3 regions of the Vibrio algivorus genome follow, and region 2 is predicted to be linked to each of the others. Evidence: predicted binding sites of a transcription regulator. Region 2 holds the regulator's gene; each other region holds the start of a gene.
What was found. Region 2 encodes MetJ, which represses methionine synthesis genes. Its sites were predicted from a motif close to TTAGACNTNTANANGTCTAA; they were not measured.
Positions count from the first base shown of each region.

Region 1: metA (homoserine O-acetyltransferase MetA) is a predicted target of MetJ. The motif match lies at 1,952-1,971, and genes of this name have one in related genera.
Region 3: QQJ93_RS02610 (MetQ/NlpA family ABC transporter substrate-binding protein) is a predicted target of MetJ. The motif match lies at 2,052-2,071, and genes of this name have one in related genera.

Region 1 covers NZ_BSPV01000006.1:330,622-333,909, forward strand. Annotated here, with positions in the region: gene QQJ93_RS10560 (cation:proton antiporter) at 1-894, shown strand, start outside; gene metA (homoserine O-acetyltransferase MetA) at 997-1,938, opposite strand; gene sspB (ClpXP protease specificity-enhancing factor) at 2,146-2,631, opposite strand; gene sspA (stringent starvation protein SspA) at 2,634-3,269, opposite strand.
Region 2 covers NZ_BSPV01000005.1:88,194-91,481, reverse strand. Annotated here, with positions in the region: gene QQJ93_RS08710 (O-succinylhomoserine (thiol)-lyase) at 1-986, opposite strand, end outside; gene metJ (met regulon transcriptional regulator MetJ) at 1,623-1,940, shown strand; gene QQJ93_RS08700 (malic enzyme-like NAD(P)-binding protein) at 2,093-3,288, opposite strand, start outside.
Region 3 covers NZ_BSPV01000003.1:200,767-204,054, reverse strand. Annotated here, with positions in the region: gene QQJ93_RS02620 (NAD(P)H-dependent oxidoreductase) at 1-40, opposite strand, end outside; gene QQJ93_RS02615 (LysR family transcriptional regulator) at 189-1,079, opposite strand; gene QQJ93_RS02610 (MetQ/NlpA family ABC transporter substrate-binding protein) at 1,222-2,031, opposite strand; gene QQJ93_RS02605 (GNAT family N-acetyltransferase) at 2,169-2,600, opposite strand; gene QQJ93_RS02600 (DUF2937 family protein) at 2,597-3,130, opposite strand.

The sequences.
Region 1 (3,288 bases), on a different contig from region 2:
CTGGCAATTGTTAAGAAACTCCAAGCGCCACAACGCATCTCAACTCAAATTGAAGGTGAATCGCTATTCAATGATGGTATTGGCTTAGTTATTTTTGTCACTATCTTTACCGTCGCATTTAGTGGCCAAGCCCCTACTCCTGGTGGCGTGCTGACATTATTCTTACAAGAAGCAGTTGGCGGCATCGCTTACGGCTTTGTTCTAGGTCTATTGTTCCACTACCTAATTAGCTCAACCAATGATCACTCAATGGAATTACTCTTGATGATCTGTATTCCAACCGCCGGCTACGCTTTTGCTGAAACACTTGAAGTATCGGGACCACTAGCAATGGTCGTTTCCAGTATCATGATTGGTAACTGGACACGTTATGTTGGTTTTTCTAAAGAAAGTACCGAGCACATGGATCACTTCTGGGAACTAATTGATGAATTCCTTAACGGTATTCTGTTCCTACTTATCGGTATGTCTCTATTGTTGTTCGAATTCCACTCTGAAGATTGGATTATGATGGCGATTGCAGTACCACTGGTTCTACTGTCTCGTTTCCTAAGTGTTTGGATTCCATTTATCGGTTTTAAACGTTTTAGAACCTACAACAAATGGTCAGTGAAAATCCTAACTTGGGGTGGCTTACGTGGTGGTTTGGCACTAGCAATGGCGCTATCGATTCCACACGGTAAATACTTTATAACCTCTGCCAATATTGATATTAAAGAGATCATAATGGTGATGACCTACGCGGTAGTAGTCTTCTCGATCCTAATTCAAGGTTCAACCATTACTCCTATGATCAATAAAGCGAAAGTGGTACAAAAACAAATGGAAGAAGCAGATCAGCTACGTGCTCAAATGGAAGTGGATTCGAAAGATCAGGAAAATAAACCAAGCTAATAATTAGCCCATTCACTATATCGCCTCACAAAAAAGCAGCATAACTTTAAGGAATCTTCCAAAATAGTTATGCTGCTTTTTTGGGTTCTAAAACTTTATTTATCAATCATCTTTGGTGAAGTTATCTATCGAGAAATGGTCAAGATCGTAAGGTGTTTGCTGGTAGACACAGTAATTTAACCAGTTAGAAAACAATAAATGACCATGGCTTCGCCAACTGGCAATCGGTGGATTGTCTGGGTTGTCATTTGGGTAATAGTTCACTGGGACAGCAGGATCCATTCCTTCAGCTAAATCTCGCACATATTCATTATGTAAAGTATGAGCATCATATTCAGGATGTCCTGTGACAAATACATGCCGCTTATCTTTACTACTCGCAAGATAAACACCAGCATCATCAGAAGTCGCTAAGATATCTAAATCAGTATGTTCAGATAAATATTCTGAAGTGAAATCGGCATAGCGAGAATGAGGTGCTAAGAAGCTATCATCAAAGCCTCTGACTACCGGATGAAACTCACTAACCACATCATGATGATATACACCTGACAGCTTCTCTTTACGAGTACGTTTAGGTAAGTTATACAAAAGCTTTAAGCCAGCCTGAGCTGCCCAACAAACATATAATGTAGAAGTCACATGGTCTTTAGCCCACGACATTATTGTCTGCAAATGCTCCCAGTAAGCTACATCTTCAAATTGCACTAGCCCTAATGGCGCCCCCGTAATAATCAAGCCATCAAAATTTCTATTTTTCACTACATCAAATTGGCGATAAAAATTATTCAGGTGTTCGGTTGGCGTATTTTTACTTGGGCGGTCATCAATACGCAGCAACTCAATATCAACTTGCAGCGGACTGTTTGAAAGTAAGCGTAAAAACTGAGTTTCCGTCTCAATTTTTTTCGGCATCAAATTTAAGATCAATACTTTAAGTGGACGGATCATCTGCGTAGTCGCACGTGTCTCCGACATAATAAAGATTCTTTCCTGACGTAAGATATCAGAAGCAGGAAGTTGATCGGGAATCTTGATTGGCATTGCACTCTCTCCATAAGCAATCTAGACGTCTAAACACCCACGAGTATATCAAGACAAAAAGGAATGTCGAGCAGGAATATAAGGAGAGTCCATTGCTTACTTCTGTTTATTCCACATTAAGTTTAGCTCAAAAAAAAGCAGCGCATTAAATGCACTGCTTTTGAAAACGAAATGACTTATACCCAAGTTACTTGGGTATAGTTATCACTACTTAACGATAGTTAAACTCGGGCGACCTTTAGGTTTAGCCGAAGCTTCAGGTTCATCAGTAGTTGATGCTTTAGGATCTTCATCACTTGAGCTAGTAACACTTGATAGTGACGATACTGGCTCTTCTTCGATGCCAGCTTCCATCTCAGCAGTGTAAGCATCTTCTGGTTCAAACATAGTTCCAGCGCCGTTTTCACGTGCATAGATAGCCTGTACTGCATACATAGGAACAATGACGGAATGTGGACGACCGCTAAAGCGAGCATTGAACATAATGGCATCATTACTGATTTCTAAGTTACCAACCGCTCGTGGCGCAACGTTCAAAATAATCTGTCCGTCTTGCACAAACTCTATTGGTACACGTACACCAGGTAATGTCGCTTCCACCACTAAGTGTGGAGTCAGTTCATTATCCACTAACCATTCATAAAATGCGCGCACTAAATAAGGGCGTCTTGGTGTCATTTTGTCCATATCCATGATTAACGAACCAAGCGCATTTCTCGTTCAGCTTCTGTTAATGAAGCTAAGAATGAATCACGCTCAAACACGCGGCTCATGTAGATTTTTAGCTCTTTTGAACCAGGGCCAGATAGCTCAATACCAAATGTCGGTAGACGCCATAGTAATGGTGCTAAGTAGCAGTCGATTAGGCTAAACTCTTCGCTCATGAAGTGCTCATATTCAGCAAAAACAGGAGCCAAAGTTAACAAGTCATTACGTAGTTTAGTACGAGCCGCTTCCGCTTCTTCAGGTGTACCTGAAACAATTTTCTCTGCTTGTGAATACCAGTTACGCTCAATACGGTACATCATCAAACGGCTATTACCACGAGCAACAGGATAAACAGGCATCAAAGGTGGATGAGGGAAACGTTCATCAAGGTATTCCATGATGATATTTGAGTTATAAAGTGCAAGCTCACGATCGACTAGAGTCGGAACTGACTTATATGGGTTAAGTTCAATAAGTTCAGTTGGTAAGTTATCTTCTTCAACTAACTCAACTTCAACACTAACCCCTTTTTCGGCTAGAACAATACGAACCTGATGGCTATACATATCTGAAGCACTTGAAAATAGAGTCATCACAGAACGTTTATTGGCAGCTACAGCCATTGAGAAGCCCTCCAGCACA
Region 2 (3,288 bases):
CCTAACGATTCAGCCAGAGAGAATAATTCTAATTGACCAACAAAGGCCTTTAACTGTTCCATGCTGCCATTAATTTCAAAACTCAGCATTGAGCCAAAACCACTTTGTTGCGCTTTGGCGATATCATGTCCAGGGTGATCGGGTAAGCTCGGGTGATAAATAGTGCCCACTAATGGTTGCTCTTGTAAGTAAGCTAATAAGTGTTGTGCACTTTCTTCATGTACTCGCATACGCGCCGCTAAGGTTCTTAAACCACGTAATGTCATGTAGCTATCAAACGGTGTACCGGTTGCACCAATGCAATTGCCCCACCATGAAAGTGTTTCTACATGCTCAGGATCTTTAGAAATAATCACCCCACCGATGACATCGGAATGTCCATTGATGTACTTAGTCGTGGAGTGAATAACAAAATCTGCACCCAAGGTTAATGGTTTTTGATATACCGGTGTCAAGAAGGTGTTATCAACCGCCACTAATGCGCCTACTTGCTTAGCTTTTGCACAAGATTTGGCAATATCAACCACACGCACCAATGGGTTTGATGGTGTTTCTAATAAAATCAATTTTGGCTTTTTAGCGATGGCGGCATCAAATTCCGCTTGGTTTGATTGGTCAACAAACTGAACTTTAAAGTCGCCTTTTTGTGCTCGAGTATTAAATAAACGGTAAGTACCGCCATAACAGTCATGAGGTGCGATAATCAAATCATCTGGGCCAATAAAGGCGGAAACCCATAAATTCAGTGCAGATGTGCCACAGTTGGTGATCACTGCACCAGCGCCTTCTTCAAGCTCAGATAAAGCTTGCTCAAGCAAACCACGATTAGGGTTTCCCGAACGAGTATAGTCATACTTAGGTACTTCACCAAAAGCCGGAAAGCCATAATTGGTCGATAGATAAATAGGTGGAACCACCGCATGATATTGGCTATCCGATTCAATACCGGTACGAACGGCGACAGTTGCTGGCTTTCTTGAACTCATTGGCGTATTCCTTTTCTCTTGCAATCGCAATCAATATACACAGACACTCGATCCACTATACCCAAGTAACTTCAAGATGCGAGTTTCAGCAAGATTAAAACAAGTTTTAGGCAAGGCAAATTGAATATGATCATGATTCTATCTCTATTTAATTTAACGCCGCATAAAGCTTGTTTTAACTTGCCCTTCGGGAGCTTCATCCAAGCCTTTACACTGCGTCAGATTCATTTGAAAGGTGCTTACATTCCTACACGAATCTTTCTTGTTTAAAGACTTGGATGATAGCTCTGAATTCTGCATCTTGAAGTCACTTGGGTATATACTAAAATCTTTCCAAAGCGCTATTGGCACAAACTCAATTTAAAAAACTGAAACTATTTACTACTTTAAAGTAGTAAGGAGCATATACCTAAGTAACCTCAAATTTGGATAACTAAAGCCATCCAAACCTGAGGTTAAGTATACAAATCCACTTACAGTGGCATGTGTGAAACAATATATAACGGTACTTTATCCCTCACAACATAGGACGTCAAGACTTCTGGCCATCTAAATGTCTTTACTTTCGGCAGTAAATGCTCCTAGAATTAGCACTTAGCCACTAAAATTACAGATATTAAACAACGAAGGTGCGTGATGGCAGATTGGAACGGTGAGTACATTAGCCCATATGCAGAGCATGGAAAGAAAAGTGAACAAGTTAAAAAAATCACGGTTTCTATCCCATTAAAAGTTCTTAAAGTATTAACCGATGAACGCACACGCCGCCAAGTCAACAACTTGCGCCATGCGACCAACAGTGAACTACTGTGTGAAGCATTCTTACATGCTTATACTGGCCAACCTTTACCAACCGATGAAGATTTGCGTAAAGATCGCCCAGATGATATTCCGACAGAAGTAAAACGCTTAATGACCGAAATGGGTATTGAGTTTGAGAATTTTGATGATTAAAAACGTGTCTCGGATACTCGTGGCTCGTTTCTCGAATATTCTTTCTCATTTTAATTAATCACTATAACGTTTTAGTTACTCACAATAAAAAGCCAGAACGAATCAAAACGTTCTGGCTTTTTCGGATCACGAGAAACGAAATTCGAGTTCCGTTATCGCTTATACTCTTCCGGCAATTCAATGCGAGCAACACCAGATTCTACTGCTGCACGAGCCACTGCGCCTGCTACTTCAGAAAGCAAACGTGGATCCATTGGTTTTGGAATAATGTAGTCTGGGCCAAATGATAGTGACTCAACACCAGCTGCTTTTAGAACTTCAGCTGGTACTTCTTGTTTAGCTAACTGACGAATCGCTTCCACTGCTGCTAATTTCATTTCGGTATTAATTTCACTCGCGCGTACATCTAACGCACCACGGAAAATGAATGGGAAACAAATAACATTATTCACTTGGTTCGGGTAGTCACTACGACCTGTCCCCATGATTAAATCATTACGAACTTTTGCCGCCAATTCAGGTTTAATTTCAGGGTCTGGGTTTGAACAAGCAAATACCACAGGCTTATCAGCCATTAATGCTAGCGCTTCCGGTGGGAGTAAATTTGGACCAGAAACACCTAAGAATAAGTCAGCCCCTGCAATCACATCTTCCAAAGTACGCATGTCTGTGTTGTTAGCGAACAATTGCTTATATTCATTCAAATCATCACGACGAGTATGAATAACGCCTTTACGATCTAACATGTAGATTTTTTCACGTAATGCGCCACATTTGATCAATAGCTCCATACACGCAACCGCTGCAGCTCCAGCGCCTAGACAAACAATTTTACACTCAGACAATTTTTTGCCCTGTAGCTCAATTGCATTTAGCATACCTGCTGCGGTAACAATCGCCGTACCGTGTTGATCGTCATGGAAAACGGGTACATCACAACGCTCAATTAACTGGCGCTCAATTTCAAAACAATCTGGCGCTTTAATATCTTCTAGGTTAATACCACCAAAAGTATCAGCGATATTAGCAACCGTATCGACAAATTCATCGATAGTGCGGTGCTTCACTTGAATATCAATCGAATCTAAGCCAGCAAAACGCTTAAATAAAAGGGCTTTACCTTCCATAACAGGTTTTGATGCCAATGGGCCTAAATTGCCTAGACCTAAAATAGCCGTACCATTTGAAATAACCGCAACCGTATTGCCTTTGGCGGTATATTTATAAGCATTATCAGGATTAAGTGCGATTTCACGTACCGGTTCAGCAACGCCTGGACTATAAGCCAAAGCCAGATCTTCCGCCGTATCGGCTGGTTTAGTTAAAGCAATGGCAATTTTACCTGCGG
Region 3 (3,288 bases), on a different contig from region 2:
TATAACGGTTATTAAGATCTATGATTATTGGATGAGACATCTTGATACCTTCTTTCAATACAATGTAGATTACAGCGCTAAGGGAAAAATCAACCAATGCGCTAACGTTGAAAGCAATCATACGTAAAAATTTAAAATTGATAATAGAGCAATTAGTTGAATTACTTTATAGATTTTATTGAAAATGATTACTCCCAATATGTCGGATGGCCAAAGTAATCGATAAAATAATCTATAAAAGCACGGACTTTAAGAGGAGTTAATCGAGAACTTGGGTAAACAGCCCAGATATTCGCGTCCATATCCAATGGATAATCTTGTAAAATTTCGACTAAATCGCCAGATTCTATCTGCTGATATACGCTCCATAATGAGTTAATCGATATTCCAAGGCCATTTATCGTGGCATCACGCATTGCATCGCCATTATCGGTTCTAAGCCGGCCTGAAGTATGTACGTTGAACAGCCCACTGTCTGTTTTAAACGGCCAGTTATCCATGCCCATCAAATTAATACAATTATGATTAGCGAGATCTTGTGGTTTTTTTGGGGTTCCAAACTCTTGTAAATACTCAGGAGAAGCGACAACTATGCGTCGGTCTTGAGCTAACTTTCTGGCGATCAATGTAGAATCTTTTAATTCTGCCACCCGTATCGCGACATCAAATCCTCCCTCTACCATATCTATGATCGAATCTGAAAAGCGAAAATCTACCGTAATATCAGGGTATTTAGACATGAACCCTTTCAAAGCAGGAATCAAGTGTATACGACCAAATGAGGCAGGAGCAGTCACACGCAAGGTACCAGTCGGGTTATTATTTCCAGCACCCACTGCTCCACGTGCGGCTTCAACGGAGGCAAGCACTTCTTCAGCATAAGGAAGAAAAGCTAATCCTTCTTCAGTTAAAGAAACTTTACGAGTGGTTCTATGAACTAAGCGAACGCCTAAGCCTTCCTCGAGTTTATTAATATACGAACTAGCCACTGCCGGTGATAAACCTAGTTCATGCCCTGCCTTGCTAATACTCTGGCTTGACGCTAAACGAACAAGCAGCTTTAGGTGTTCTATATTCATCTCTAATTCAATGCCGTCTATTCATGGCTAATCATGACTTTATTTTATCGTAAATATTGAACTTGTAGTGTATGAATAAACTAAAAAACGAGCGCTCCATTTGAAGTGCTCGTTTTTGTTTTATTCTAAATTAAATACTCGATTAAAACGCAGGCTCAATCGTGCCTTTAAAGGTAGTTTGGATAAAATCACGAATCGGTTGTGATTGATAAATTTCCACAAACTTCTTATATGTGGTGTTATCCTTATCTGCTGCACGAGAAGCAATAACCATTACTGCTAATTCAGCATCTTTTGCTTCAAAGTAGATACCTTGCTCTTTCGGATCTAAACCAGATGACATCACATAATTCATGGTAATCACAGAAGCATCCGCATCCGACAGGGTTCTAGGCAATTGCGCGGCATCCATTTCGATAAATTCGAGCTGCTTAGGGTTTTCAATAATATCGTAAACGGTCGCTTTCGAGCCTAAACCTGGTTTTAAGGTGATAAGATCTGCCTCAGCTAAAAGCAACAAAGCTCGACCACTGTTGGTTGGATCATTTGGAATAGTAATGGTCGCTTTTTGCGGTAAATCAGACAAATTTTGATACTTATCGGAATACACGCCCATGCGCATCAAAATTGAACGACCAATAGAAACTAAGTTTGCTTTCTTATTGTTATCATTAAAGTTATTTAAAAAAGGTTGATGCTGATAACTGTTTAAATCAATACTGCCATCGACCAACGCCGCATCCGGTGTGATGTAATCAGAAAAGGTCACTACTTCCACTTTTAACCCTTGCTTAGCTGCCTCTTCTGCAACCGCTTCAACAACTTGAGCGTGAGGGCCAACCGTGGCACCTACTCTAATGACTTCCGTTTTTTCTTCTTGTCCGCAAGCGGTTAGTCCTAATGCTAAAGGAAAAAGTAGTGCAAGCTTGGTAATAGTTTTCTTAATTGTCATAAATATCCCTTTAAATAAAAATAGCCGTATAGACATCTATAAACAGACTACCTCAACCGAAGCCGGAAACATAATGATTAAAAGTATGCTAGGTATAACGAATGGTTATATCACGGTGAATTATTTAAGAACGCGCCTCATCCAAGTACTTTATGAAAAACGATCTTACCTTCACCTTCATTATTTCCAGTTTCATACCCAATGATTTGATAGCCACTAGATATTAATAAATGCAGCATATTCGGATAACGGTTCATCGATTTAACAGCTATCGCGTTATAGCCAGATTGCTGCACCCATTGTTCTTGATATTGACGCAATGCAGTGGCGATGCCTTGATTGCGGTAGTCTGGAATAACGCCTCCTAACCAGCTATAAAATTCATCCGAACTTAGTTGATACCCGACCTTGTAACCAACCAACTCACCTTTTAATTTGGCAATCAGAATAAGGTGAGGTTTATCGGCTAAGCGAGACTCAAGTTTGTCTTTGGTCGTACGGCCATCAAATTCTGGAATCTGCTGATTGATAAAGAGAATGTCGTCAATAGTGCCTTGTTCTATGATCATCTCATTTTCCTATTTGCTTTATACGGTTTACCAAGCAGACTTTTTAGAAGCAACGATAAAATAAATAATACCAATTCAGATAGTGCTAAAACCATTAACCCAAAAATCGCACCAATACTGATCGCTTCAGCATTGAGAATCACTTTGTACTCATAATGATTCCAAACATCTTGGCGGATCTCGGAAATAGGGCTGACGAAAACCTGTAAATAAGGGCTATAGCGTGATTGATGAAAATTACTTTGTGCTTGGGTGAGCATTTGGTTTCTGGCAACGAGAGTTTTAATGCTTTTTCCACCCGCTACAATCACTGGATCTTGGTTACGAGCGTAATGTTTAAGTAGTTGCTCTAAGCTACCGTTAAAATATTGATCAGCATCATCTTGAAACTGAGATAAACCTTGAGAGGACTCAGCCACTCTAGCATCTAAGTTTTGTCCATATTGACTAACAAAACCGGGAATTTGCACCCCAATTAGCACACCAAATATCAATACTGCGAGCTTAAGATAATCTATGATCTTTTTCATTGAACACTCCATGTCATCAGGCACATTACAGATAGAAGATCTAACGAGAATACATGACGAAAAGGAAAAGCATAATGGTTTATACGCAAGTGACCTTTAAAGTTCAATCTACCTCCAAAGTTCAATTTATTTTTAAAGTTTAAAATTTTATTATAAAA